Regions from separate parts of the Desulfosporosinus meridiei DSM 13257 genome, predicted to be linked through region 1. Evidence: riboswitches for the same ligand, from Rfam matches in the RefSeq annotation. Region 1 holds a riboswitch; each other region holds the start of a gene.

Region 1 (7,626 bases):
CCCGGCATCAAGAAACAGAAAATCCGGATTCCAGCTGATGAGTTTTTCCTTATCGATCATAACGGTTCCGTTTTTGCCTGTTTCATCAGCAACATTTTTTGCCCCAATGTACTTAAATGGCGGGTATTGTGCTTGAGTGCTTTCAATCCCACGTGCTCCTTTCATGCTCACAGCACCTACATAAACTTTTGCTCTGTCCCCTTCGGCAAGACCTTTCGTCCGTTCTCCCAAATCATTTTCATTTTGTTTAAGATAAGCAACCACCTCTTGGGCCCGCTTCTCCCGGCCTATGATCGAACCGATTAAATTAAGAGAACGATATAGATTATCACCAAAGGTCGCTAAGTCCCCATAGCTTAAAGCGACTACGGGAATACCTGTTTTGGCTTGCAATTGATCAGCCTTTTCTTTATCGACAAGAGTACAGACAAAAATCACGTCCGGCTTGACACTAACCAAACTTTCCTCGTTGGGTGCAGTATCCGGTCCTCCCTGACCAATACTGGGCAGCTTCTTTAAGTCAGGATAAGCCATCATGTAGGATCTTCCCGGGTTTGATTTCTTCTCAACCTCTTCGATCCCAACCATCATGGCTGCTCCTTCGATATAAGTCACTAACCGTAATGCCCCCGGCCCGATGGCCACGACCCTTTGCGCCGGAACCGAAAACTCAACTTCCCTGCCGACTAGATCCGTAATCTTTTGTTTTTGAACCTGGGCTGTTGTGGGAACTGTGCCCCCTTCCTGCTTACTTTCAGTTCCTCCACATCCCGTTAAAAGTAATAAGGACATCATTAGAAGCAAGAATTGTACCGTCAGTTTTCTCATTAAATGCATCCTCTCCTTTAGTTTCATAAAAAATAAGACCACGAAGCTGACTTCCTAGGGAAGCCAGACCTCCATGGTCTTATTTTAAAAATATTTTGTTTATTGTTTCTACATTAAGCCAAAAATTCCTTTTCATTTTTTGACAAATAAATAATTTTCTTATGAAAATGTCTAAGAACATCTCAGGTAAGTGCTTTGCTTTGTCTGGATAATTCTTCGAGCTCGTCATCAATATCTATAAGCTTAATAAGCCACTGAGAGCGCTGTTCCCTTTCTGATATAAGTTTCCCTAAGATTTCCTCTCGGGCATTCTGTAGTACTTTCCGCCGCTTTTCTATCTCCAGAAGCTTATCTAAGTGACTCATTTATCGCCCTCCTAATGTAATAAAATACTCTTACTGCAAAAAAATAAGACCATAAAGGTGACTTCCTTTGAAGTCAGACCTCCATGGTCATATATTCACAATATTATTAGTTCTATAGAAATCAAGAAATTCCTGCCTTCTCAACAAAGTTGCAAGGATTCCTTAACCTGTTTAGAGAATATTGAAATCTATAACCTATGAAGCACAAGTGGAGATTATTTTCTATACGGGGTCTGGTGACTTGAGTAGTTGAGAGTTACTTTTTTAAAGGGGGGCACTTAGATGACAACTTCCTATCCTCTGGGTATTTTTTCCTGGTTCGGTTACGTACTTCCTTTTCCGGAACGACTTAGATTAATTAAGGAAGCCGGATTTGAGGCTACCTCTATCTGGTGGGAGGATGAGGACATCCCCTGGCCGATGAAGAAGGAGAGCATGCCTGAGTTGGTCAAAGATATGGGGCTTATCTTAGAAAACCTGCATGTACCTTATAATGAATCCAGCGAAATGTGGTCAGAGAACAAATCCCTGCGCTCGGGATTTATCCAAAGACATATCCGCTGGCTGGAGGATTGCGCAGACTACGAAATTCCCATGCTGGTAATGCATTTGACGGAGGGCCAGATCACGCCAAAGCCCAACGATTTTGGTGCCGAAAGCATGTTTGAACTCGTAAGGGTTGCTGAGAACCTGGGGGTGACCATCGCTATCGAAAACACCCGCCGCAATGATAATGTCCCCTATTTGCTTTCTAAAATTCCATCCGGCTCTTTGGGCTTTTGTTTTGATAGCTCTCATTACTTTCTAACGGATAAACCGGACTTCCATCTTCTTAAGAATTTTGGCCGACGACTTGTCACAACTCATCTGTCGGATAATGACGGTCTGGAGGATCGGCATTGGCTGCCTGAAGAGGGTATTATTGATTGGGCCCAAGTAGCCCGGCACTTTCCAACCGCTTATCGGGGATGCTTAACTTTGGAGGCCTATCCGACGGCGGAGGAGCGGGAAAGCCCACCCCAGTTATTTCTTAAAAAAGCTCTGCAAAGATTAAAAACTCTCCACAGTTTATTAGAGCGGGAAAGCTTGCCTAAATAGAGTTGCAGCTACTGATGATTTGATCAGGAAGTAATTGCTTGGCTCCTAAGGTCGCAGCTTTTTCCGGAAATGAACTTTTTCGTGCTTTTGTCTGAGTTGTCTGACCCAATTCCCTTTGTCTTCGTACATTTCTCCCCCCAAAGTCTTAATCATGCGTGTCCCATTCACCGTCTGGGCTTCCGGCACCCCGTAGAAAGAATTGGTTAACTGAGTAAGTATCGTAACCACTCGATTCTTCCTCACGATAAGCACGACTTGGTAACCTTCTCTGGTAGGGTCTGGCGCCAGATAATATTTGATGGATCTTTTCATTTTATTTAATATACAAGCTACCTCATTAGCTTCCTCAAAGGAGACCTCTCGCGCAGTTTGTAGCCACTCCTCCATAAAGCGATTCACCATGAGGGGGTCTAATCCCAGTCTAGAGACAGCTCCTTCTAAGCTATGCACTGTGGCCGTAATCATAGATAATCCTCCTCCCATCGGTATGAATGTCCCCTACTAGAGGTCAAGAAATTTGCGCTTAGAGTAACTTGAAAACCATAAAAAAGCAAAATCCCTCTACAGCTACCTGTAAAGGGATATGGTTACTCCACTAGCCGGATAATGTCACTGATTTTCCGGCGTAAACGGCACCTCCCCTATCTTCCGTAGGTTCCTGTGTAATCTGTAACGAGCAGGTCTCCTGGCTTAAGTTCATTGCAGCCCTATGTCTTCCCGGTTGCCCAGTGACATTGTATAAGGCCGCTCACTACTACAGTGGCGGGACCGCGTCAGCTTAACTGACTTCCCTGTCAATACTTTCTTTATAAAAGTACACTCGTTACATATTTAGTTTTTCGAGAGTATTTGACGAATAGACAAATTTAAGTTTCTAATCCAGAAGTCATCATCGTGTTCTGGGAATGTTTTGGAAATACTGTCCGAATCACGGATTAAATTTTTTCAATATTCCTACATTTCTACGTAGATTCTAAAATTCCTGCTCCCGAAAAAAATCTTGCAAATTTTTTTGTCAGTGGATTGAGTAAGTTCGTTGTTGATTCTTGATTATTCATTGTTCATTATTCATCAAGCCAAACTTGATCTTAATTCGTTCCAGCTTTTTGATCCAAGGCTTCGCCAAGATCACCAGAAAGATCAGGGTCGAAAGAGCGTGGGTAAAGTCAAACCAAAAGCTGGAGATATAGGCTGCTATGATAGCCTGATAGGTAATGGGCTTGATAAAACCGACGATATACCATATATTCATGACCCAGCCAAAGCCAAAGCCAGTGGCAAAACCAAAGACTGCTAAACTCAACCTGCTTTTCAGCCAGCCGGCATTTCTCAGCATACCGGCCACTAAGCCGATCATACCCCAGCAAAACATCTGCCAGGGCGTCCAGGGCCCTTGCCCGAAAAACAAATTGGAGGTAATAGCTGCTACGGCACCGGTTAAAAACCCGGCTTCCGGACCAAAGGTCAGGGCGGTAATGATCACAACAGCTGAGGTAGGTTTAAAATGAGGAATGGGAGCGAAAGCTACCCGGCCCAAAGCCGCAATCCCTGCCATCACAGCAATAACCACCAACTCCCTGGCTTCCGGTCTGCGTCTCTCAAAGCTTAGAAAAAAGGGAGCCATAGCCAAGATGATCAGGATCACGCTTAATAAGCCATAGTTCTTATCCCCCTGCAACGTCGAAAGAATTAAGGCGCAGGGTACTGTAAACATTATGGCCCAGCGGAGTATGTGGATGATTCGACTGCCCTTGTTCTTAGGCTCGACCTGGTTTAACATTGTTTCACATCCTGTCTTTTGCCAGCACCAGACTCTTCCTTCTCCAAGGGAGAGTCTGGTTCCGTTGCTCCGTTTTACTCTCCCAGCCAAGTTTGGCCTAAGTCTTTGCCTAAATCACAGGTATAGTTCCACTCAATTATATCCCCCGGTTTGAGCTTATATTCTCCGCAGCCATAATTAGGATATACTTTGTTGACACAATACATCCAGCCGCTCAGGGGCCCTCCGTCAAACTCATACAAATTATTGATTCCTTGGATATAGGGGGTTCCTTTCGACCCTTCATACTCCATGTGAATCTTATGTTGGCGTACTACCTGCTTCAAAACATCAAATACTACTTCCCCTTCTTTGAACTCCACCACAGTGGGGGCCAGAATAATCCCATCAGCAGGCACAACCTCCTGATATTTTTTATCCTGATGAAGTCCCTTATCAACGGCAGTTTGGCAATTAATTGAGAAGGTTACTATGTTTTTGGGGTTGGGATTGAGGTTAGGATCGGGACTAGGAGGGATAGGATTCACGTTTAAATCAGGGGCCGCCGGAGCAGGAGCCGGAACAGCAGCTAATCCATTTGTACCTGAACTTGAGCCGTTGGGGCTGGTTGAGCTGATAGCTATTGTTGGCTTACTTTCCTGATTAGTTGTGTCGGGCTGCGGTGGCTGACTCTGGGAAGGGCTGGCCCCCTGTGAATTCTGAGCATTCTCAGGAACTTGGCTGCTAGGTTCTTGTTGATCTGCGTTTTCCTCGCTAGGTTTAAGTTCACCTGTCTCTCGGCCTGAATCTGCAACCCCTGCAGTGTTCGCCCCTGCCGGCAGATCCCCAGTGGGTGTCTTAGCTCCACATCCGGTTAATAAAAGAGACATGAGTATAACCAGGATAAGTACAACTGACTTAGGTTTTCTCACATTTACTCCCTCCTTTTGTACGATAAAGCTAATTCCTGCGAAGGACATTGTCTTCGGGCTCGCTTACCAAATTTGCTAAAGCTATCATGGTGTGCCGCTTGGCAGTATCTGTTTCAAAGTCTGCAGGGTATTATCTGATACAACGGCTGCACCGCCTAAAACATAGGTCTCCTTGATGAGATTGTCAGCACTTCGAAGAAGCTGTTCCTGCCCATCTGTCAGACCATCCTCGCCGGAGGATGCACCTGCAGTCAGCAGAATCCAGGCATTAGACTGACCGGCTACAGCTGCCCCGGCCAAGGCATCGGCAAAACCCCCTCCGGTAGCCACAAAGAGTTTTGTGGGGTTAGGCTGAAGCTGACTGAGCACGGCTGCATTTGTATCGTAAAGAGTCTGACCGCTGTAGCGCTTGGGAGCAGGCAGGATCTGCTCTAATTCCTGAGGGAGTACAGCCCTGCCGCCAATCAGCAGGGTTTGCTTAATTCCCAATTCTGCAATAGCTTGCTCAGTGGGTTTGGGGAGTTGGGCTGAGTTATCGGCATAAAGAATGGGTACGCCGTTATAAGCAGCCCAGGCGGAGATGGAGAGGGCATCGGGGAAGCTGTGGACATAATCCCCGCTGACAATCACAGCCTGACCTGAACTTCCCAGGAGTTTGGCAATTTCATAGGCAGTAGCGTAGTGATCTTGGCCGGACACTCTCTGAACTTCGATTCCTGCTTGACTTAAAGCCCCGGACACTTGTTGACTGATGGCCCCCTCTCCCCCCATGATCAGGACTTTCTTGGCTCCCAAGGCTTGGATTTGATTAAAGACTAGCTTAGGCAGTTGATCCGAAGGAGTTAACATGAGGGGGGCCTGGTACTTCTTAGCTAAAGGCACTGCGGGCAGAGCATCCGCCGAGACGTCCCCCCGGGCCAGGATAACGGTTTCTGCTCCTTGGGGAAAGTTCTGTTTAGCAATTTCCACAGCTGTAGCGTAGCAGTCTGCTCCGGCAATGCGCAGGATTCCTGAAACTGAGGGCGAAGAGTCCGACTCTTCGGCAGGCAGGGTCAAGGAAGGGGTTTGCTTTTCAGGATGATAGTTATAGAGGCTGGATTTATTGTCTTGAAATCTTACATAGGCTGCTAAAGCAATCAAGGCTTGTTCGGAAGCCATATTGTTGGTGCTGCCCTCGAGAATATGCTTAAAGCCTCCATCCTCTGCCCGAAATTTCAGCAAATCCTTTAACAGGGTGTTGGAATTCTTAATAAAGCGAGAGTCTGTATTGATGTCGATCCCCATGGCACAAAGAGCGATAATCGTCTGGCAGACACTTTCACTGTTCTTAGCGCCCCAGGATTTAAAGCCTCCGTCTGCTTCCTGAACTTGAGCCAAATAAGCGACGGCCCTGTCCACCACAGCTTTCACTTCAGGCTGCCCTGCCCGATAATAGGGGGCCAGGGCCTGGATGACCATGGCGGTTATATCTACATCCCCCTTGCCCGTTCCATCCAAAGAATATCCGCCATCGGCCAATTGCTTGCTCAAAATAATGCTTAAGAGTTTTTCCCTCGTCCACTTGGCGTTCTCAGGCAGATCATACCCACCGCTGTCCAGGGCGATTAAGGCAAAGATCGGCCCGTTGATACCCTGAGCTTCAATATCAGTAAAGTTGTAGATTTCAGCGATCAAGTCCTGACCGCCATAGTCCCGCGGATTCCCCTGAGCTGCCCCGACGGCCAAGCTGATTCTGGCCAAATCTGTCACCTTGCGCAGAGTAGAACTCCAGTTTTGCTGCAGGTATTTTTCGTTTTCGGCCAGATAAAGATCAAGACCATCTAACCGTTCCAGTCTGGCCAAACCGATTGTCGGCCAATTATAGACAGTGGGTTCGACAATTTCCTGCTCAGCTGCTTTTTCAAAAGTAGCTTTCAGAAAACTTCTTTCCCATTTTTCCAAATCCTTAATTACCGAATCTACGTGGGAACGATTCGCTATTCCTTGATTGCCCGAAGTCTGAGCTTGGGCTTCTGCGATGAGGCCGTTAAGCAACACACTCCAGAGGAGCAGGCAAACCAAAAAAGCTCCCAGTCCTTGTTTTATTGTCTTGTTCATTTTTATATCTCCTTTACCTAGTTATGGACCCGGAGCCAGCCCTGCTAAAAAGACTGACTCCAAGGCTTGATTGAACTATTTTAGGGCGAGGGAGTGAGAGCAGAGCGCAGGCTGCTCTCCTGATCCCCTCTGATAATTCCTTCTCCGCCAAAAATAATTATTTCCGGCTGCTCAGCTTGATGCTTCAGCAGGAAGTCCGAGGTGACGCCGGGTATTCCCGTGTCTACTAAGAGAATAGGAGAAAGGGTTCGGGCAGCCAGATTGCCTGCTGCCAGGGCATCCGCAAAGTTTAACCCGGTAGCTACATAGACTTTGCTGGAATTAAGCTCTAATCCTTCAGCAATCTTAGTGGCTGTCTCATAGATATCCCTTCCGCCATAGCGCACAGCCTCTGGCAATTGCTGAACAATTTCTTCCGGTACAACAAAGCTGCCTCCCACAACCAGAGTCCTGGTTACTTTCTGTTCCGTCAGTGCCTGCTGAGTAGCAGCCGGCAGAGCGGTTCGTTCGGTAAAGAGAATGGGGATACCATGATAACCGGCATAAC
Region 2 (7,626 bases), 1.7 Mb from region 1:
GTGAAGGAAGAACGCTTAGTTTACTGTAAACACCTAAAATTAGCACTCCTGTTGGATCGAAGCGCCCTGTCTTTCGGGTCTATTATCGTTAAGAATGTTTTGGGGTACTTTTAAGAGTGGCACCGTTAAGTAGCTCTTACAACATTGGCATCTACCCAATCTAGTAACTCATGAACACTATATACTGTTAATCCCAAATTAGCAGTGCTTCTCTTTATCAAAACTATTTCTAAACCCAGCTCTAAGGCTGCAGATATTTTCGTATCCGTACCACCCGCTGATCCACTATCTCTAGTCAGAATAATATCAGCATTATAAAATTTGAAAAACACTCTATTAACCTCTTTAGAAAATTGCCCTTGCATTGCCACAATATTTCTTGGAGGTATGCCCATGTCCTGACATTTCTGAACTAACCGTCCCTCCGGCAAAACTCTTACAACTATTCGGGCAAATCGGGCAAATGGACTTCTCACTATACTTTCTAATTGGTGACTTCCCGTCGTTACAAAGATTGTAACAAGACGACCATTGTCTTGATACAAAGAACTAACCCGCTGCTCCAATTGTAATAGCGCATCTTCCCAGTTAGCCACTGAATAAATTAGCGGACTAACAGGGATAATTGTCTCGGGTCTTTCTAAACGAAGATATGGAACCCCTCTTTGTTCACACCAATTGCGTAATGACGTAAACTTTAGAGTGCTGGATGGAGGACTTGCATCAATAATTAAAGATGGCAAATGCAAACATGCCTTTTCGCTCCACATTTGCATTCTCATTAACTCCAGCCTTCTGCTGTTAAGACATTCACTAATTTCACGGGCTGCAGCTGTTTCTCCCAAAAGTAAGATCATTGTAACCTCCATGAAGCTGTACTAAACTTTACGCGCTTTGCTGCTCCTTCTTAAGCGGGATATTCTGAAACAAATCCTCCTTAGTTTTCGGTAAGGGGGTAGAGGGAGGCAACCATCCCTTTTTGACTAATTCACTGTGTGTCTCTATCAGCCAAGGAATTGTTAGATCAGCACGCTTTACTATCTCCGGGCGAGTTAACAGTTCCCCGGGAAATCCATGAGCTAAGATTTCACCACGATACATTATCGCTAACCTATCTGACCAACTGTAGGCTAAATCCACGTCATGTGTTGATAATACAATGGTCTTGCCTTCAGAACTTAGTTTATTCAGAAGTTGTATAAACTCTAAAGAATGACGAGGATCCATCCCTGCAGTTGGTTCGTCAAAAATAATTATTTCCGGTTCCATTGCTAATACTCCTGCGATGGAAACCCGCTTTTTCTGTCCATAACTTAACAAGTGGGTCGGCTTCCCTTCAAGGTCTGTGGTTTCAGTATCTATCAAGGCCTGTCTGACTCTTTTTGTTACTTCCTCTTCGGAAAGTCCCAGATTAAGCGGGCCAAAGGAGATGTCCTGAAATACACTTGCCGAAAACAACTGACTATCTGGGTCTTGAAAGACAATTCCAACTTTCTTGCGCAATTCAATTAAAGCCTTCTTTTTATAAGATATAGGCTGTCCCTGAAACTTGATAGAACCCGCTCTAGGAGTATAGATTCCGTTAAAATGCATAAATAAAGTGGATTTTCCAGCTCCATTGGAGCCCAGAATAGCTAATTTTTCTCCCTTTCGAACTTCTAAATTTACTTTGCGCAAGGCACTTGTGCCATCAGGATAACAATACTCTAAATCAACCGCCTCAAGGATAAGCTCTGACATCAAATTACCTCCAAAGCAAATTCAATAAAACTAAAGGGATTTCAATCCCAACTATAAGAAAATAGTTTTTAACGTTTACTGGATGTTTCTTTGTAAGGACTTTAATCTCCCCAGTGTAACAACGAGCAGCCATAGCGTTATAAAGGTCTTGAGATTTTACAAAGACTTTGCCTAACAGTGCCGAAAACAGCCTGCTCATCGAGCGGAATGAACTCTTAGTGGATACATATCCAGACCGGGAAAGCTGCGCACGACGAATGGTAGTCGCAGTATCGAGAAATACAAAGATAAAGCGATAAATAAGCACCATTAATTCGGTAATGATATCGGGTACTTTCATTTTGTGGAGTAATGTAATAAGCTCGGTCAGTGGAGTCGTTAGTGCCAAAAAGTAAAGACAGGACACTGCTCCTAGTGATCTTAGAAAGAGATTAATAGCTGTGATTAAATCAGGATAACGGATCCCAATAGTTATGCTAGTAAATGTGTGAGCAAACCAGTATCCAGAAGGATCGGTAGAGAGGGAAAATGCAATAGTCAAAACGCTAATTAAGAGAAAAGAAAGAGGAATTGCTAAAAGCTTTGCTAAAAGTCGAGTTGGGATGCCTGCTTTTAGTATAATTCCTCCTGACATTAAAGCCAATACTAATAGAGGGGTAAGCATTGTTTCAGACATAAGACAAATAATCATCGTAAGAATTGCAAAAAGTGACTTTTCTAAAGGATGAATAGTTGCTAGTTTGTTGTTATAAGCGTATGAATCTATAGCTATCACGCTTGATCCCTCTTATTAGCCATCTGTTTACCCTTCGAGTACCCTAGATAATAAAAGACAAATCCACTACCTATTGCTGCCTGCAAGGCAAACAATAAGGATTCAATCTCACCGCTAGGTGGCTCCCATATAGACTCAAACCAAGGAGTGTAATCAGCATTAAGTTCCATAATTGCATCTGAAGCCAGACCGTCTGCACCACCAAACTCTGAACCTCTCGCTATATATAAGGGAAGAACGGCCAATAACACAACAAACAGAAGAATTACCATGTTTTTGGTGAAGAGTTTCATGCCTCTTTTACCCCCCGTTTCCGTTTCATAGAAGATATGGCGTTGCCAGTGAATGCACTTAGAACCTGTAACTCTTTTTGACTATATGCCATGAGAATATTAAACACCATAACTGTGAGTAGTCCTTCACTTATCGCCAAGGGAATCTGAGTGAAGGCAAAAATGCTCATAAACTTAAGTATCGAGGCAGAGACACCTGAAGCTGCAGGAAAAGCTAACCCCAACTGAATTGAAGTAGTAATATAGGTCATCAAATCACCTAAAGTTGCAGCCATAAAAATTGACAACCATTGGGGTGCACCAAGCCTTTTTAAACCTCTGTAAATGCCGTAGGAGACAAACGGACCAACAATTCCCATGGAAAAGGTGTTTGCTCCTAATGTAGTTATTCCTCCATGTGCTAATAATAGCGCCTGAAAAATTAAGACGATCATCCCTAAGACTGACATTGCTGCGGGCCCAAATAAAATAGCGCCTAAGCCTACACCCGTGGGATGAGAGCAGCTGCCAGTAACAGATGGAATCTTCAAGGCAGACAAAACAAAAGCAAAGGCTCCTGCCATCCCAAGCAGCATCTTCAAATTAGGATAGAGTGTAACTGTTTTTTTGATGGATCGTACACCGGCAAGAACAAAGGGAATCATAACTATCCACCAGAAAGCCGCCCAATTAAAGGGTAAAAACCCTTCCATGATGTGCATCGCATAGACATTATTAGGGAAAAGCATATATATCGACATAACATAAGCTACCAACAACCCAATATGCTTTGTTTTTCGTATACTCATAGTTTTAACACTCCTTTTCACGTTAAAACGTAAAAACTCTCTGTAGTTTCTAATAAATCAAAAACAAGGTCTTCTGATATCTTCACCCCTCCTCAACTAAAAAAATAAAGAGACAACCTTACTTTACTCTCTCTGATAGACAGTAAAGTAACGGTTATCTCGGACGGTGCGTTCTCTTCCGCTTTCAAGTCGCATTCGCATGTTTGAAAGCAGATCCCGCTTGAACAAGACACTAACCTGCAGGTAGTTTCCCTCGAGAAACTATATGTACGATAAAAATAATCAAAGCCCCCCAAGAATGGAGGGCTGAATTAACAAAATCCCTGCCACCCATCCATCGTGAGTTAAAGCATTCAAGCAATCAGGTCTCCTGGCTAAGGTTCCTCGTTCTATGCCTCCTTCCCAAGTTTCCTCAGTGGATATGGCAAAGAACTCCCCGTTACAGTGGCGGGACCGCGCCGGAATCACACCGGCTTCCCTGTTTTTTGATTTTTCAGCAAAGAAAAATCATTTGCTCGAAATATTTGATTATTATAAATTTAACACGAATGATCTTTAACGTCAAGTAAGATTTAAAAAGACTTTGTCAACTTGCTACCTATTCTACTTCTTGAATAATTGGCAAGATCACAGGTCTGCGGCGAGTTTTTTCGTAGAAATGCTTACTTAAAGTATCTCTAATCTGGTTCTTGAAGACAGCCCATTCAGTAACCCTGTTTTCCCTGCAACGAGCCATGGTTTGTTTAACTTTTTGTTTGGCTTCATCTAACATGGTTTCGGACTCCCGAACATACACAAATCCACGGGTTACAACATCGGGTCCCGATACTATAGCGCCGCTGGCACGACTTATAGTCATGACGACAATAAGAATACCGTCTTGGGAAAGCTGTTTGCGATCTCGCAATACAATATTCCCCACATCTCCGATACCCAACCCGTCGATTAAGACTTTACCAGCCATGACTTTGCTGCCTAATGCCGCCCCATGCCGAGTAAATTCAACTACGCCGCCGTTTTCAGTAATGAAAATATTTTCTCTGGGAATGCCCAGCTGTTCTGCTAATTGGGCATGTTTGATTAACATGCGATACTCTCCGTGCACAGGCATAAAATACTGCGGGCGAACCATGCTCAGCATTAGTTTCTGCTCTTCTTGGCTTGCATGACCCGAGACATGCATACCTTCAGCCGATTCGTAAATCACATTAGCACCCAGTTTGAACAATTGGTCAACAGTCTTAGCAACTGATTTCTCGTTACCCGGAATAGGGCTCGCTGAAATGATTACAGTATCCCCGGGTTGAATCGCGACATGCCGATGATCATGGTTAGCCATTCGAGTCAAAGCAGACATCGGCTCTCCTTGGCTTCCTGTTGTTAAAATACAAGCCTGATTCCCCGGTAAGCCAATAATCTCATCAATATCAATTAGGGTTCCTTCCGGGATATCCAGATACCCTAGTTCTTCAGCAATTCCAACAATATTAACCATGCTTCTTCCCACCACTGCTACTTTTCGGTTTGTGTTTACAGCAGCAGTAATCGCTTGTTGGAGTCGATAAACGTTCGATGCAAAGCTAGCTAAAATAACACGATCTTTGGCATTCCGGAAGGCTTCATCAATCATTTCTCCGACATGACTTTCAGATGGAGTAAATCCAGCTCTTTCAACATTAGTACTGTCAGACAGTAAGCATAGAACTCCCTTGTCCCCCAGCTCTGAAAATTTATGAATGTCTAGTATCTCACCTGACACAGGGGTATGATCCAGCTTAAAATCTCCTGTCACAACAACAGTTCCTAATGGGGAATGGATAGCAATCGAAACCGAATCCGGTATGCTGTGATTTACACGAATAAACTCAATTCGGAAAACTCCAAGCTTTATTACATCACGGGGCTGAACAACGGTAGCCTGTATATTGCTAAGGTTGTTTTCTTTCATCTTGGATTGAATAATACCTAAAGTCAAACGTGTTCCAAATACCGGCACATCCACATCTCTTAAAAGATAAGGCAATGCACCAATATGATCTTCGTGCCCATGGGTTAATAAGATCCCAAGCAGCATTTCTTTGTGCTCAATTAAGTATGTGTAGTCTGGTATTACAATGTCTATTCCGAGCATGTCTTCATCCGGAAACGCTAATCCTGCATCAACTAGCACCATTTGGTTGTCATAGCGGATCACTGTCATATTTTTTCCAATTTCACCAAGTCCACCTAATGGGATAATCTGCAATTTATGCTCTTTTGGCAATCAAACCACCTCCTATTTTGTGTTTCTTTATATCTCATGTGCCCAAAAAGCTAACGGGATTCTCCCGGTTTCTTAGCAGCCCAAAATTTAAGCAACAAAAAAGACGCGAAATAACAAAACGAACACAATGACGCCCAGTGTTCGCCAATACTTCGATAATCATCTATGAAACTAGCCGCACAATAAAGATAATATATTATAGCGCGAAAACCGAAGGCTTGCAAGTTCGATCATCATCTCCTAAAATTCCTTAATTGCTCAATTCTGACATGATCCGTGTATTAAAAACCAAGATTCGGGAACGATATTTTAAGAGCATATTACTTCATAAACTTTCTGACTAGTAATAGAAAGGTGGAATAGTCATGACCAATGTTGTTTGTAGTGCAATCAAATGTCATCATAATGAGGATGGCCATTGTCAACTCGAGACATTAAGTGTAACCTCCAGCTTAATGGATCGTGAAGCAGAGTGTGCTTTTTATGAACCCGGAGATAAATAACCCCTTTTCTTCTAACCTAAACTTATCTCTCTCATTAAGTCATCACCTTTGATTGGTGATGACTTATTCCGATGACTCAGAATACTTATATTAAGCTCAGAAAGCTAATAAACCCCTGCTTGCAGAGGTTTATTAGCTTTCTGAGCTTAATACTTAAAGGTGCTACCCAAATACACCTTTTTATTTTACAACAAAGTAGTTTATAGAACTTTAGACCACTGTATTTCCAGGCATATCAGAAGCGACCTTCAATTCTAATGTCTCTACCTGTCTCCTATTATCGATTCGGGATTTTTTTGTAATTTTTAAGAGCTCCTCAAGAAATTTTAGTTCCTCTAGTGTAGCCTCAACAAGCGGTAATCGGACTCCCCCGGCTTTAATGCCAATCATGTTCATGAGCGCCTTAATCGGAACAGGATTTGAAGTGACAAATATTCCTTTGAATACTGGGTAAAGCTCCAGGTGCCATTTTGTTGCCTGGGCAGTATCCCCGTTAAACCAGGCATCGATCATTGCCTTCATCTCATCTCCAACAATGTGGGCGGCAACGCTAACAATTCCATTGCAACCTAAGGCTAGCATAGGTAATGTCATAGAGTCATCTCCGCTATAGATCTCAAATTCCGTTGGCAAAAGTCTTTTGAGTTCACTGACCTGATCCAGAGAACCGGCTGCTTCTTTTAATGAAACTATGTTAGTAATTTCTGATAGCCTTTTAACCGTATCAGGCAGTAGGTTTGCTGATGTTCTACTCGGTACATTATAGAGCATTAGCGGTAATGGTGTAGCCTCTGCAATGGCTTTAAAGTGTTGAAACATTCCCTCTTGAGATGGTTTATTATAGTAGGGTACAACAGCCATTAATCCATCTACACCTGCAGTCGCCGCCATACGGGCTAAGGAAACACTTGAACTCGTTGAATTTGATCCAACCCCTGCGATGACAGTTCCTCTTGTTCCTAGGGCCGCTTTGACAGTCTTAAAGAGCTCAATTTTTTCTTTATCGGTTATGGTGGGTGATTCTCCGGTCGTACCACATACCACGACCCCGTCGGATCCGTGGTCTATTAAGTACTGCGCTAGGCGCACAGCTTCTTGATAATCTACCTCCAATGCGTCATTCATGGGAGTCACCATGGCGGTCAAGATTCTACCAAAAGGCATCTTTCTCATCCTTTCTTCCCATTCCATTTAGCATACTATATGTCTAACTTAAACTTCTTGTGCAATGCTTGCACTGCAGTCACCATGTCTCTTTGATGAA
Region 3 (7,626 bases), 1.9 Mb from region 1:
AGTAGCATTAATCCTTATCACTCTTCTTTTCAGAATTACGCCTAAAAGCCTGGCTAAAATGCAAAATGAAATCGCAGCTCGAAAGGCATAGACTGACTCCTAAGCTAAGGTCTAATCAGTCTCTTAAATTAAGAGAGATGAGATGCTTCATCTCTCTTTCTTCTTAAAGATTTGGACAGCGGAGACATTTTAAACCATTAATCAATGGCGATTAAAGGAGTTAAATATGGAAGAAAGATATCTGCAAAGATTTATTGAGTTAATGCCAAAATTAAATGAAGTAATGCATGACGATATTACCGTGATAGTTTTTGACCTTAGAAATGAGATTGTCGCTGCTTATGAACCGGGTCAGCTTAAAATGCCTTCTAAAGTTGGGGACCCAATTAAGAATATGGAAAACTTCAATCTTGTGAAGAAATCGAAAAAACAATTGCCGTCAGTAGTTCCCACCAGATTCTTCGGAGTCCCTGCTAAAGGTCTCCTAACCCCGGTCTTTGATGAAGGAGGAGAGGTTGTCGCTATAGTTTCGGTTTCCAAAAGCATAGAAAAAGAGGCCAAAATCGAAGAAGGCACCAGAAAGCTCTTTTCCTCAATGGAGCAATTAAATGCTGGTATTGAAGAAGTTGCTTCTAGTTCCCAGCAACTATCAACGTTTATCAAGGAAATCGATGAGTTCAGCTCTCATACTCACGAAAAAATCAATGCCATTGACAGCATAATAGAGGATATAAAAAACATATCCAAACATTCTAATCTGCTAGCCTTAAATGCCTCTATAGAAGCAGCAAGGGCTGGAGATGCGGGCAGAGGATTCAGTGTTGTAGCTAAAGAAATGGGCAAACTATCGAACTTAAGTAAGGAGTCAGCAGAAAAGGTTGCGGGGTCGCTTATTGAGATAAAAAAGGCAATTGAATTTATCAGTGAAAAAATTAATAAAACAAGTCTTTCGTCAGAAAACCAAGCTGCGGCTACTGAGGAAATGGCTGCTACAACTGATGAAATTGTCTCTATTTCTAAGCAATTATCAGATTTGTCTAAGGTTCAAACAGTTGAGGAATTAATCAGTCAGAAGAAGATATAACTACTTCTTACCTATTTAAAATGTTATAGGAGGAGATGGTTAATATGACGGTACTTAAAGAGAAGGGCTGGCAAAAGTATCACACGATTTGGATCATGCTCTTTATTGGCTGGGTAGTATCCTATGCTGACCGAACATTGACTGGCCCAGTGGTTACTTGGATGATTGCCAATAAGGTTGGTTTTTTAGAAGCTGCCAGCAACCCTCATGCCCTGGGTGGCCTGTTAGGAAGCTTGTTTTTCGCCGGATATATGCTGACCCAATTCCCGGGAGGTTACTTTGGGGATAAATATGGTTATAGGACAATTGTTGTTATCAGTATTTTTTGGGCTGGCATTACCACCCTATTGACGGGCCTAACCGGTGGCTTGGTGGCATTTATAGCCTTGAGGGTTTTCACCGGACTTGGCGAAGGCGTTCTCTACTCGAATGACCGCTCCTTGGTTGCCGAGGTAACTCCTCCGAATAAACTGGGCTTGGGTATGGGAGTAGTAATGGGCGGACTTACTGTGGGCTTGTCGGGAGCCTTAGTAGGGACAGTATATTTAATAGAGTTAGCTCAACCGTCCATGGGTGTCGACGCTTGGAAAGCTCCTTTTCTTATCTTGGGAACAGTCACAATTATTGCAGCAGTCTTTATCCGTCAGGCGCTAAAGCCACAAGGAAAATTAGGGTCAGAGAATTTTGGCAAAGCCTTACTCAACTTGCTTAAATATGCCTTTGTCTTCTTAGTAGCTATAATGGCTGTTTATTTTATCACAGATGCTATGCATTTAAATGATGTGATAATTGCAGTTATCCTAACTTGTTTAGCCTTTGTCTTAATTGCTTTTATCTTTATCAGGAAAGGCAATGAAGTCAACCCGATTTTAAAGGACAAAAATCTTGTGCTTATCTATGTCTCTTATATTGCCGTGTTATGGCATCTCTGGTTTTATGGTTTTTGGGGAGGAGCTGTAATCAAAGATTTTGGCGGCGGTACTCTGGCATCTGCCCTCTTGGTTATCTCCTTTAACGCTATCGCTGGAGTCATCGGTTTTCCTTTAGGGGGAAAGATTTCCGATATGGTAGCCCATAAACCCAATGGCCGCCGCAATGTCTTGATCGGTATGGAAGCTCTTTTGACGGTGTTTATCTTTGTATTTGCAGCCTATGTCATGTCCGGAAGAAATGATATGGTTGTCCAATCGGTTATTCTCTTTACTTCAGGTTTAATCTTTTTTGCTTTGCAAGCAGTTGCTCACGCCCTTACTTCAGAAATTGCCCCAGTTCATTTGCGGGGAGCTGCTTTTGGCATGCTGAATCTTGTCTCGGAAATTGGAGCGGTATTATCGCCAGTGATTTCGGGAGCAATTCGAGATAGTACAGGAAGTTGGGGAACTCCCTTAATTTTAGACGGGGTCTTAATGGGAATCAGCTGCATCATGATTATGGGAGTAAGTACAAAACTCGCGAGTAAAAAGGAGTAAATAAGGTCTATCCCGGTGTGTTGGTATCTGAATGAAAATAATTAAGCAAGAATAGGAGAATGCAACATGAAAAGTGACATCGAAATCGCCCAAGCAGCAGTAATGAAACCAATCCTGGAGATTGCCAAAAACCTTGACTTAAAAGATGATGAGGTAGAGTTATATGGCAAGTACAAAGCCAAAATTAATTTAAGTGTGTGGAATCGCTTAAAAGATAAGCCCGATGGCAAGCTCATCCTAGTTACCGCAATTAATCCAACCCCTGCCGGAGAAGGTAAAACGACAACCACTGTAGGATTAGGGCAAGCACTCTCCAAAATGGGCAAGAAGGCTATGATTGCGGTACGTGAACCATCTCTTGGTCCGTGTTTCGGTGTTAAAGGCGGAGCGGCGGGGGGCGGATATGCTCAAGTCGTGCCTATGGAAGATATAAATCTCCATTTCACAGGAGATTTTCATGCCATTACTTCAGCCCATAGTCTCTTAGCAGCCATGCTGGACAACAGTATTCAACAAGGAAATCCTTTAAATATTGATCCGCGACAAGTGGTTTTCCGACGTGTTGTGGATATGAATGACCGCGCCTTACGTAAAATTGTCATGGGCTTAGGGGGCAAGATGGAAGGAGTACCCCGTGAAAGTGGGTATGACATTACTGTAGCCTCGGAGGTCATGGCCATTCTTTGCTTAGCAAAGGACCTTATGGATCTCAAAGAACGATTTGGCAAGATTGTCGTTGCTTATACCTATGAAGGAGAACCTGTAACCGCTCATGATTTAGAAGCGGAAGGCGCCATGGCCCTTCTCATGAAGGACGCAATTAAACCAAATCTTGTCCAGACTTTAGAAAACACTCCTGTCTTTATTCATGGCGGACCATTTGCCAATATCGCCCACGGGTGTAACAGCATCATGGCCACAAAACTTGGTCTGAAACTGGCAGATTATCTGGTGACAGAAGCCGGTTTTGGAGCAGACCTAGGGGCAGAAAAGTTTTTTGATCTGAAATGCCGTTATGGTGGATTGAAACCTGAGGCTGTTGTCATTGTGGCAACTGTTCGGGCCTTAAAGATGAACGGCGGCCTGGCTAAAGATCAATTAGGTACAGAAGACTTGGGAGCCTTGGCACGGGGGGTAGTCAATCTGGAAAAACACATTGAAAACATGGCGAAATTCGGTGTACCGGCGGTTGTGGCTATCAATAGATTCCCAACGGATTCGGAAGCTGAACTAAACCTAGTTCGCGAAAGATGCCAGGAGTTAGGTGCAGAAGTTGCCCTTTCCGAAGTGTTTATGCGCGGTGGAGAAGGAGGCGTTGAGCTTGCTGAAACGGTCCTCTCCGTGCTCCAACGGGAAGAAGCTAAATTTAAGGTGCTCTATGAATTGGATTTGTCCATTGAAGAGAAAATCGAGAAAATAGCCAAAGATATTTATGGAGCAGATGGAGTTATCTTCGATAAAGCTGCTCAAGCTTCTATGAAGAAATATGTGGAGATGGGTTATGGTAATTTACCGATTTGCATGGCTAAGACTCAGTATTCTTTTACTGACGATCCCACTCGCTTAGGCAGACCGACAGGTTTTACCATCACAGTTCGGGAATTGCGTCTTTCCGCCGGTGCCGGGTTCCTGGTGGCAGTTACAGGTACGATTATGACCATGCCGGGATTACCAAAACGACCGGCTGCCACGAGAATGGATATTGATGCGGAGGGAACAATTACAGGGTTGTTCTAATCCTAGGTTCATTCCTGACTATAGATAGAAAGTGGAAAGACCGCGCGAATCCTTGGACACAAGGAATTCGGCGGTCTTTAAAATGTCCCTGCATAAAAACAATTAAAGAATAACTAAGGGAAAATAAGTGTACAATGACGCTAGGGTAATATCAGAAACATGAGTATTCCCCTACTACTGGAAGTTCGGAATAAGGAGATAGAGTTATGACATTTCAACCGATAGACTATGCTTTTTTTCAACAACCTACCCTTAACTTAGCTCCTGCTTTGTTGGGGAAATTGCTAGTGAAGGAAACAGAGTTTGGCACAGCGTCGGGATGGATTGTAGAAACTGAAGCCTACATTGGACCGGAAGATCGGGCGGCTCATAGTTATGGCAACCGAAGGACTAAAAGAACTGAAGTAATGTTTGGCCCACCTGGGTATGCCTATACTTATGTTATGCATACCCATTGTCTTATGAATGTAGTCAGTGGAGAAATCGGGCACCCGGAGGCGGTGTTAATCAGAGCCCTGGAGCCCTGTTCCGGATTTGATCTGATGTATCAACGCCGGGGAAACGTAAAAAAAGAACTGGAGTTAACCAATGGACCGGGAAAGTTAACCAAATCTCTAGGGATAGTTAAGGAAGATTACGGGAGAGGGATGTTTGAGTATCCACTGTTTATCGCAGAAGGAAAGGAAGTCGGGTCCATTGCCGTAGGTCCAAGAATAGGTATTAATAACAGCAGAGAAGCCGTACACTATCCCTGGCGTTTTTGGGTAGAGGGCAATCCCTTTGTATCTAGATAAGGGACAATAGCTGGAGAGGTCGGTGGATTTCTCTCAGTGCAGGCCCTTATGGTTGAATGGATTCAAGTTTGACAAGATCAGAGGGCCCTGATCTAAAAGGTATCTTGACATCCTCGGTTTTCTTAAGTATGATCATTAGTAAATAAACATAATTTTACAGGTGCCCAATGAGGGAGAATAGGGAACCGGGTGAAAGTCCCGGACGGACCCGCCACTGTAAAGGGGAGCTTTGGCCATGACCACTCTGTAAGGAGGAAGGAGGCAAGGAAGCTGTGAGCCTGAGTCAGGAGACCTGCCTGTAAAATACTTAGCATCGGCTTCGCGTATTAAGCCGGTTTAGGTGAGGATGATGGAAAAATCCGCGCTCTATTGAGTTGCGGGTTTTTTTGCTTTAAAAAATAGCCTAAGGTTATTAATTTCTAAGGAGGAGAGGAAGATGTACCCTTGGGAGTTGCATGATAAACCCCGAGATGAATGCGGGGTATTGGGATTTATGCACCGGAAAACAATGTGTCACTGAAAGCTTACTCTGGTCTCAACGCACTGCAGCAGCGGGGACAGGAAACCGGTTAAAAAGTGACTCTAAGTAAATATGATAACGTTCAGGTGCCCGCGAGGGAGAATAGGGAATCGGGTGTAAGTCCCGGACGGTCCCGCCACTGTAACCGGTAGTCCATCTCATAGCCACCGCTTGTTGTCCGATAGGCAAAGCAGGCGGGAAGGGAGACACGGACGTTACGCCGGAAGTCAGGAGACCTGCCTGAATTGTTGCCAGCTGTTCTTTATAAAGGCAGCAAGACGGGAACGGTGGAAATGTTCACATCTAATTAAGGTGTGGACTTTTTTATTTTAAAAAGGGAGGGTAGGCAAATAACGACTTATTAATAGGGGTTATTTTGAGCAATGAAAGGTTCAAAGGAGGATAATGATGAGTTTATTAACAAGGGCCTTGGAAGGAACAATTACTTCTGAAATGGAGCAGGTGGCAGCCCGGGAGAAAGTCTCCCCGGAATTTATCAGGCAGGGAGTTGCAGCAGGTGCAATTGTCATCCCCGGTAATATCAACCACAAAAATATTATGCCTGTAGGTATCGGCAAGGGGCTGAGGACAAAGGTTAGTGCCAGTATCGGTCTTTACGGCAGTGAAGCTTCCCTTGCTGAAGAAATCAGCAAGGTCAAAACAGCCTTGGCGGCAGGTACAGATGCTCTCATGGATCTGAGCGTCAGCGGGGATATTGATGCCATGCGCCTGGAAACCCTGAATTCTGCTTCCGTACCCGTTGGCACACTCCCTGTTTATCAGGCAATCGCTGAAGCTGGGAAAAAGTACGGTTCCACGGTGAAAATGACAGCAGAGGAAATGTTTGAGGTTATTGAACGGCATGCGGCAGATGGTGTTGACTTCTTGGCTTTACACTGTGCAACGACTATGGATGTTGTAGAACGAGCCAAGAGAGAAAGCCGCCTTGATCCTCTGGTAAGTTACGGAGGTGCTCATTTAATCGGTTGGATGATCGCCAATGAATGTGAAAATCCTCTTTATCAACAATATGACCGGGTCTTGGCAATTGCCCGGAAATATAATGTTACTCTCAGCCTGGCTGATGGGATGAGGCCGGGGTGTCTGGCTGATTCCCTGGATGGAGCCCAAGTTCAAGAATTGGTTATCTTGGGGGAACTGGTCAGACGGGCTAGGGCAGCGGGGGTCCAAATTATGATTAAAGGGCCCGGGCATATGCCTCTTGAGCATGTGAAGGCCACGGTTACATTGCAAAAGAGCCTTTGTCAGGGAGCCCCTTACTTTGTCTTCGGTCCATTGCTGACGGATATTGCCGCCGGTTACGACCATATTAATGCTGCAATAGGAGGAGCACTCAGTGCCTGGGCAGGGGCGGAATTTCTTTGTTATGTCACCCCGGCTGAACATATCGGCGTACCCAGTGCTGATCAGGTGCGGGAGGGAGTCATAGCCGCCCGGATCGCTGCCCATGTCGGCGACCTGGCCAAAGGGAGGAAAGAAGCCTGGCAATGGGATTTGGAAATGTCTCTGGCCCGCAAGCAACTGGACTGGAAAAGACAATTAGAACTGGCCATTGATCCGCCCAGAGCGGCAGAGATCAGGAAAACCCGCAACAACGGGGAATCTACGGCTTGCGCCATGTGCGGGAAGTATTGTGCAATGGAAATTGTCGCCAAGTATCTGAACACAACTAAGCATAGCTGTTAAGAAAGGAAAGGTGGTTAATATGACACAGGTTTTAAAAGCCCGGGCCGGGATCATTACCGAGGAAATGGAAGCTGTGGCGACTGATGAGAATCTTGAGGCGGAATTTATCCGGCAGGGAGTTGCCGAAGGGAGAATCGTCATTCCCAGAAACAAAAACCGCAAGGAATTTAAATACTGTGGGATCGGGGCAGGTTTGCGGATTAAGGTTAACGCCCTGATTGGCACCTCCAGCGATCGCGACGACATGGAAATGGAAGCCCGCAAGCTGGCCATTGCGGAAGAAGCCGGCTGCGACAGCTTTATGGATTTAAGTAC
Region 4 (7,626 bases), 1.8 Mb from region 1:
CGAACGAGCAATGTTATAAAACAAGCCTCCAGTATAGGGATCGGCATGTGTTATTGCAGGCATAAAATGAGCCATCTCGGCAAAGCTTGTAATGCTCCTATGGATATATGCATGACCTTTGGAACTACAGCTTCAAGCCTTATTAAGTATGGTCATGCCCGGGAGGTCAGTGTTTCCGAATGTATGAGCTTGCTTGAAAAGGCTTACGATCACAATCTAGTTCAAATTGGAGAAAATGAACAAGAGGGGTTACCCTTTATTTGTAATTGTTGTGGATGTTGCTGCGAAGCCCTGCTGGCTATTAAGAGATTTGGAACTTTAAATTCAATCAATACTACTAATTTCTTGCCTGAAATTAGGAACGAAAAATGCAATGGCTGTGGTAAGTGTGTCTTGGCTTGCCCAGTTGGAGCCTTAAAGCTGGTTACTCAGGAGACGGGGAACTATAAAGTAATAAAGAGGGCAGTTATAGACGAAGAAGTATGCCTGGGCTGCGGCGTTTGTGTCAGAGCCTGTAATCGTGGGTCAATTACCCTTAAGCATCGGAATCAACGAGTTATTACACCTATAAATTCCGTTCACCGAATTGTGTTGATGAGTATTGAACAAGGGAAACTTCAAAACCTGATTTTCGATAACCAGGCTCATTACAGTCACAGAGCTATGGCCGCAATCCTGGGAGCTGTCTTAAAAATGCCTCTTACCAAGCAAATTATGGCTAGTGAGCAAATGAAGTCGAAGTATTTGCTGGCTCTAGTTAAGAATTATAAGTAGCAGGTGACACGAATTTTATCATCGTGTTCTTTTGGGTCAGAGAATGCCCTTACCCAACTCCCTGAACTAATATCTAAAGCGACAACTCAAAAAAGTATAAACACAAATAGAGCCTGTTCATGAGAATGTAGGCAAGTTCTGGTATGATAATTGGCCATGCCAGAAATGGATTTTCATAATGCCCTTTAGAATTTGCAGAAGCAATATCAGGGTTGTTTTTTTATTGAACTGATTTCAGGTATCTACAATAATTTCAAGATAAGCATTACAGACATTCCGAGTCCCAAGGTTGCAATGATATTGCGGCTCTTATAAGCTACAAAAGCAGCAGTTATGCCGGCAATTAAGTAGTGGTTGTTTAAACTAATATCTAAATATCCTTGAGGTAAAAGTAACGAAGGTATGATTAAGGCCGTCAATATTGCAACTGGGACATACTTTAACCATCTATTTAACCAGGTTGGTATCCCCGTAAACCGAAATAAGGCCAGAGCTCCAAATCTTGTAAAATACGTGACTAAAGCCATCCCGAGAATAATGAACAAAACTTCACTTCGCATGGTTGCTTTCCCCTTCCAATAAACCGCCGATTAAACTGGCTGTGAGGCAGGCCACAATGATGTACCACTTGCCGGGTAGATACAGGGCCCCCAATACCGAGACTACAGCAGCTATGCCAAATACAATAAGACCGATACGGTTAGCCAACATCGGGATCAGTAATACCAGAAAGGTTGCCGGCATGGCGAAATCAAGCCCCCAAGTTAAGGGATCGGATATGTAACTGCCTAAGAATACCCCGGTTACAGTAGCTAGAACCCAAACCAGATAAAGAGTTGTACTCACGGTAACTTGATAGAGCACGCTGTACCCGGTATTAGGAATTCGGCTAATGGTCAGGGCATAGGCTTCATCAGTCAAAAAAAAGGCCATAAATGCTTGAAGGGGGAGGGGTAGTCTAATCATATAGGGTGCCAAGGATGATCCCATGATTAAATGGCGTAAGTTTACCAGTAAGGTAGTCAGTACAATAATTCCCCAGCCTGTTATACCTGCGCCCAACATGGTAATGCCGATAAATTGTGACGCACCGGCGAAAACAAAGACAGACATTAGAATAGTTTCTAATCCTGACATTTGTGCTGTCAGGCCCATTATTCCGCAGGTAATTCCAAAGGGCACTACCCCGAGCACAACAGGCGTACACTCTCGAAGTGCCACCCCCACTTCTTCTGCAAATTGATTCTTTCTTGAGATGAGGTTTAATTGCTGCACGATTACTCCACCTACCTTAAACATTTACTAAATCTTAACGATTAGCTAAAACATTGTAAATATCCAATTGTGACGATATAATAAAAATTGGATACATAATAAGGGGGAGTGATAAATGGACATATCCAAATTTCTGAATAGTGCAGAGTTGGATCCCTTGGATAAGCAACCTCTTTATCTGCAAATTGCCTTACTCATTGCTGATAAAATCCACAAGGAAATCCTGCCTGCAGGAACGAAGCTACCTCCTGAGCGGGAATTGGCTGATCTCTTTTCAGTCAGTCGTACAACCGCTATAAATGCTTATCGTAAGTTGGAGCAAATGGGATTGGTCTGGACAAAAGTCGGCAGCGGAACTTATGTAGCCCAAACCCTTAATGTTGAGTCTTCATCTGAAGTTCCCTGGCCCCAACTGTTTACTGCCTATCCTCAAAATCCCTTAGCGTCAATTCTGAGGGATTTAGTCTCTACTCCTGCCCCAGGAACTATATCTCTCGCGGCAGGTATGGCTGATCCTGCTCTTTATCCTTTGGACATCTTTACCGAGTTATTTAACCGGAATATTGCAACTGCTAATCTTGCTGATTTTGGACATATCCCTACAGAAGGATATACCCCTTTGAGAAAAGCAATTGCGGCAATGTTGAGTGAAAAGGGCATCTCGACTTCGACAGAGAACATCCTAACTCTCTCCGGGTCCCAACAGGGATTATACTTGCTTAGCAAAGTGTTGTTAGAACCGGGTGACTACGTTGTCATGGAAGGGCCAACCTTCATCGGGGCAATACAAGTGTTTCAGGCCGCAGGGGCCAGAGTTTTAAGTCTACCCTGTTCGGGGAAATTATCATTAGAGCTGTTGGAGGACTTTATAGTTCGCTATCGGCCAAAATTGTTTTATAGTATACCGACCTATCAAAATCCCACCGGAAGGGTTATGCCGGCGCAGGAGCGCCAAGATCTGATAAACTTGGCCAAACGTCATCGGCTTGTTATCGTGGAAGATGATCCCTATAGTGATCTGTATTATGACCAAAAGCCCCCTCAGTCTCTTAAAGCTTTAGATTCTTACGGAGGAGTTGTTTATTTAGGGACATTCTCCAAAATTCTCTTCCCCGGCTTACGCACCGGCTATCTGGCAGGCCCGCCTGTTTTGATTAACCGCCTTGCCTTGGAAAAACAGTATATAGACCTCCATTCCAACAACATTGCCCAATGGTTGGTGACGATGTTTTTAAATGAAGGAAAGTTGGCTCCGCATCTGGAAACTGTGCGCAGGGAATATAAAAAACGCCGAAATGCAATGACTAAAGCTCTCCAGCGTTTGTGTGCCAACGATCTTGAATTCACTGTACCCGAAGGTGGATGTTATTTTTGGTGTAAGTTAAAACAAGCGGGCACTTCCCAGCGACTCCTCCATGAAGCAGCCAAGAACCGAATTTCTTTTGTGCCAGGAGAAGCATTCTATACAATGCCCACTCAGGATAAGGAACTTCGCCTTTGTTTTACCGCGCATAATGAAGCGGTTTTACTGGAAAGCGTCCAGCGCTTGGCCAAATCCTTAACCCAAATAACAAAAAAGAATCAAGACAATGATGTATCACCAAGTTCAGTATGGCCGATTATTTAACCTATAGAAATCTATTGTGCATAAATTACAGAATTATGCTGTATCCATCAGCAACAAGATGGGTTAAATACAGAGTGATTTATGTAACTTTTATTGACAAACTAATCAAATTATTCTATCATAAGTCTAATAGAATACATTATTGAATAGGTGCCCGCAAGGGATAATAGGGAACCAGGTTAATAATCCTGGACGGACCCACCACTGTAAGTAGATGTTGAAAATGTACATTTGCCACTGGGTAACTGGGAAGGCGTACATTCTAGTCTATAAGTCAGGAAACCTGCCTATGAAATATTGCAAAAGGACAAAGGTAAAGTTCTAGCTTATTAAGCTGGGACTTTTTTTAATTCAAACTTTAGGAGATGTCATGGAAACGATTGCTAAGATTAAAATTGAAAAACTAGTCTTTCCGCATGAAGAAAAACCAGCACTAAAAAACATCGATTTTGAGATTGTTAGGGGAGATTTCATCGTCATTACCGGAGGAGTAGCTTCTGGAAAATCCATTTTACTACATACTATAACAGGCGCAATCCCTCACTATCATGACGCGGACTTAACGGGAAAAGTCACAATCATGGGGCAAGATATTAAGAATATTCCTCTTAATAGAATGTCGAATTATGTGGGATACATGATGCAGGAGCCCCAAAATCAAATTATTAGTTTGGATGTCTACGAGGATATTGCATTTGGCCTCGGCAATCTGGAAATCCCCTTAGAGCAAATGGATCAGAGGGTTAAAACCGCCTTGCAACTTGTCGGTTTAACGGGCTATGAAAGCCGACAAACGGCTGCTCTTTCAGGTGGTCAAGCCCAACGAGTCGTTCTGGCTGGTGTTTTAGCCCTCAATGCCCCTATTCTAATTCTAGACCAGCCGACGGCTGAACTTGATCCACAAGGCCGCAATGACCTTTATAAGCGGTTAGGTCAGTTGAATAAAACTCAGAATTTAACCATTGTTTTAGTCATGGATCGAATTGAAGAAGTCCTCAACTATGCCAACAGAGTCCTCTATATTCGAGCAGGTGAAATTGTTAAAGAGTATTTACCAGAAGCATACTACATGGAGCAAATGAAGCATCGAAGAGGAAGGATAAAACACCTCTCCTCCTCCAACAAGGATCAAAGTAGGCCCAATGAAATTATTGCAAAAATTTCGAATGTCACCTACCTATACAAAAACAATTTACTAGGTTGTGAAGATATTAATTTAGAAATCTATAAGGGCGATTTTTTATCAGTTATTGGTTTAAATGGTTCCGGAAAATCGACCTTGGCTAAGCTGATTATCGGTCTACTGAAGCCCTCAAAAGGCGAAATTAAAGTGTTTGACCAGCCTTTGAATAAAGGGAAACTGGCAGAGATCCGTTCCCAGGTGGGATTTCTGTTTCAAAACCCTGACTATCAGATCTTTGCAAGCACCGTAGAAGAAGAAGTTGGATTTTCTCTGAAGTTAAGGGGGGAACAAAATGAAGTAATCGGACAAAAGATTGATGAGTCTCTCAAGTTTGTGGGACTACTGGATTATAAGAATATACACCCTCATCGCTTAAGCCGTGGTCAGCGCCAGCTTTTAGCATTGGCCTCCATCCTCGTCAGTGATCCAGAGTTCATTATTGCCGACGAACCAACTTCAGGTCTTGACGAAAACCAAGGGTATATGATCATGGACAAACTCCGTCACTTATCAAAAAATGGTCACACAATCCTACTTATATCCCACGACTTGACCATGGCAAAAGACTATTCCAACAGGCTAGTCGCCCTGCATAAAAATCGTATTCAACTTGATATATCGAGAAGAGATCTCGATCAACATCTTGATACACTTAAAGCCATTGGTTTGAATTTTCATAACCCTATTTCTTTCAGGGAGGTGGAAGATGGGTCTCTCCAAGCTTGATCCCAGAACTAAGCTGGCCTGGTATGTTCTGATGATCAATTTTTCACTGATTAGTGGGACTGCTGTTCAGTTAAGTATTGTTTTATTAGTGGAGGTTATGGCCTCGCTAGTCTGGATGGGTTCCTTAAAGCGGTATAAAGCCATGATTGTGATTTTATTGCTTTTAGGACTTCAGATATTGGTCGTACAGCTGATCTTCTGCCGAGAAGGCGTTCTAATCTACCAATGGGGCATTCTGAAAATATACAGTCAAGCCCTGCCACTAGCAATCACCGGTATACTCAAGGCTAGCATTATTGTTTTGGCAAGTATGCATTTTTTCACATCTTCCTCACCCCAAGAGTTTACCTTGATGCTGATAAAATTTAAGATCCCTTACCGATTTGCTATGTTGGTAGGACTGAGTGCCCGATTCCTTCCACTCATGAAAGCTGAATATATATCAATAATTGATAGCCAACGTGCTCGGGGTCTCAAAATGGAAAGTGCATGGGACAATCTCAAAGGTATTTTTCCAACCTTTCTGCCATTTTTATACCGCTCAGTTCGACGCGCCACTGAAACTGCCTTGGCCATGGAGTTAAGAGGCTACGGACGAACTAAAACCCGCACGTTTACCTCAAGTCTGGAGCTTAAAACCTACGATGTTATTTTAATTTCTGGGATGTTAATAGTAATAATCGTCAGCCTGACAAGCAAGATATCATTAATATAATTTAGAATAATTTTAGGGGGAGAATAAAATGAATGAAAAGTTACAAATGAATGAAAAATTAATCAGAACTGACACAAAGGCACTTGTAGGCTCAGTCATCATAGGAATCGTCATGTTGATCATGATGCAGGTTACAGGACGTATTGACGCAATATTGGATCCAACCCTCTTACTACTTAATGGCACCTGCTGGGCATTCTTTACAGGTCTGATTGTCTTAATGTACAAACAACCGGCGGGTATTATCGCTGGAGTAGTGGAAGCAGTAGTAGCCATGGCAACGGGCTATTCGCCCCTGGGCTTTTTCTTCCTATTCGCCAATGTTATCGGATCCGTTGTCTACACATTAATTTCGGGAAGATTATCCATGGATAAATTAGGCCACCACATATTGGCAATGCTCGGGACTGCTGTTTCCGGCAACCTTTGCGTTATGGTAGGATTAATCTATGTCTTTCATCTTGACTGGAAGATTGCACTTTTATCCTCCTGCCTAACCGCCTGCGTTGGAACGATTGCTGCAGGCATCCTGACAAAGAGTGTCTATGGCTCCTTACAAAAATCTGCATTGCTTTAAAATGTGGTTTCCTATATGAGGAGTAAGCTCCCTACGTTACAGTTGTATTTTTTTAGGGTGTATAGTAAAATGAAAAAATCAACTAGAGATTGGAGATGGAAAGATGCGTAATTTTTCTTGCTAAATACAAGCATAATATGGACAGTCGCAAAACGGCTTGTTTTGTTGTGCTTAGGCAAGAAAGTTACTAATTCTTTTCACTCAAAGGATACATCCTTACCATATCCCTGATAGGGGTCTGGCTTAGCTGTGTATTTAAGAGCTGTAAGAAGTGCTTTCTTGCAGTTCTTATTTTTTCGCACAGGAGGACAAAATTATGTCATTAATAAATGTAACAAATCTGACTTTTGCTTATGATGGGAGCTACGATAACATTTTTGAAAATGTGAGCTTTCAAATAGACACGGATTGGAAACTAGGGTTTACCGGAAGAAATGGCAGAGGTAAGACCACATTTCTTAAGTTGTTGCTTGGAGACTATGAATACAGAGGTAAAATATCGGCACATGTCAGCTTTGCATATTTTCCTTTTCATGTTGAAAACAAGGGAATAAATACCCTTGAAGTAATCAGTGACATTTTTCCCGACTACCTGCACTGGAAACTGATGCGGGAGCTTTCATTGCTTGAAGTTTCAGAGGAGGTTTTATATCGTCCTTTTGCGTCCTTATCCCTGGGTGAACAAACGAAGGTGTTGCTTGCTACTTTGTTTCTCAAGGAGAATAATTTTCTATTGATTGATGAGCCTA

Evidence for each region. Region 1 has a riboswitch for cobalamin ahead of DESMER_RS02845 (hypothetical protein). Riboswitches for the same ligand answer to the same signal wherever they lie in the genome.
Region 2: another riboswitch for cobalamin. It lies ahead of DESMER_RS17500 (energy-coupling factor ABC transporter permease); the one in region 1 lies ahead of DESMER_RS02845 (hypothetical protein).
Region 3: another riboswitch for cobalamin. It lies ahead of thiC (phosphomethylpyrimidine synthase ThiC); the one in region 1 lies ahead of DESMER_RS02845 (hypothetical protein).
Region 4: another riboswitch for cobalamin. It lies ahead of DESMER_RS17015 (ABC transporter ATP-binding protein); the one in region 1 lies ahead of DESMER_RS02845 (hypothetical protein).

The regions. Positions count from the first base shown of each region.
Region 1 is NC_018515.1:614,774-622,399, reverse strand. It holds gene DESMER_RS02860 (iron ABC transporter substrate-binding protein) at 1-828, opposite strand, end outside; gene DESMER_RS02855 (hypothetical protein) at 1,011-1,193, opposite strand; gene DESMER_RS02850 (sugar phosphate isomerase/epimerase family protein) at 1,476-2,291, shown strand; gene DESMER_RS02845 (hypothetical protein) at 2,337-2,756, opposite strand; cobalamin riboswitch at 2,950-3,130, opposite strand; gene DESMER_RS02840 (ECF transporter S component) at 3,346-4,071, opposite strand; gene DESMER_RS02835 (DUF4430 domain-containing protein) at 4,146-4,982, opposite strand; gene DESMER_RS02830 (cell wall-binding repeat-containing protein) at 5,067-7,079, opposite strand; gene DESMER_RS02825 (cell wall-binding repeat-containing protein) at 7,160-7,626, opposite strand, start outside.
Region 2 is NC_018515.1:3,797,625-3,805,250, forward strand. It holds gene DESMER_RS17480 (precorrin-6A/cobalt-precorrin-6A reductase) at 126-857, opposite strand; gene DESMER_RS17485 (energy-coupling factor ABC transporter ATP-binding protein) at 886-1,740, opposite strand; gene cbiQ (cobalt ECF transporter T component CbiQ) at 1,745-2,515, opposite strand; gene DESMER_RS17495 (energy-coupling factor ABC transporter substrate-binding protein) at 2,512-2,808, opposite strand; gene DESMER_RS17500 (energy-coupling factor ABC transporter permease) at 2,805-3,596, opposite strand; cobalamin riboswitch at 3,940-4,126, opposite strand; gene DESMER_RS17510 (ribonuclease J) at 4,195-5,859, opposite strand; gene DESMER_RS23240 (DUF1540 domain-containing protein) at 6,225-6,362, shown strand; gene dapA (4-hydroxy-tetrahydrodipicolinate synthase) at 6,573-7,526, opposite strand; gene dapG (aspartate kinase) at 7,562-7,626, opposite strand, start outside.
Region 3 is NC_018515.1:3,614,237-3,621,862, reverse strand. It holds gene DESMER_RS16720 (MFS transporter) at 1-91, shown strand, start outside; gene DESMER_RS24775 (methyl-accepting chemotaxis protein) at 227-1,084, shown strand; gene DESMER_RS16710 (MFS transporter) at 1,129-2,553, shown strand; gene DESMER_RS16705 (formate--tetrahydrofolate ligase) at 2,620-4,290, shown strand; gene DESMER_RS16700 (DNA-3-methyladenine glycosylase) at 4,497-5,084, shown strand; cobalamin riboswitch at 5,226-5,398, shown strand; cobalamin riboswitch at 5,673-5,862, shown strand; gene thiC (phosphomethylpyrimidine synthase ThiC) at 6,013-7,311, shown strand; gene bzaB (B12 lower ligand biosynthesis ThiC-like protein BzaB) at 7,331-7,626, shown strand, end outside.
Region 4 is NC_018515.1:3,682,815-3,690,440, reverse strand. It holds gene DESMER_RS17035 (4Fe-4S dicluster domain-containing protein) at 1-774, shown strand, start outside; gene DESMER_RS17030 (AzlD domain-containing protein) at 1,017-1,334, opposite strand; gene DESMER_RS17025 (AzlC family ABC transporter permease) at 1,324-2,049, opposite strand; gene pdxR (MocR-like pyridoxine biosynthesis transcription factor PdxR) at 2,165-3,676, shown strand; cobalamin riboswitch at 3,808-3,981, shown strand; gene DESMER_RS17015 (ABC transporter ATP-binding protein) at 4,047-5,585, shown strand; gene DESMER_RS17010 (energy-coupling factor transporter transmembrane component T family protein) at 5,566-6,300, shown strand; gene DESMER_RS17005 (hypothetical protein) at 6,347-6,877, shown strand; gene DESMER_RS17000 (Lsa family ABC-F type ribosomal protection protein) at 7,194-7,626, shown strand, end outside.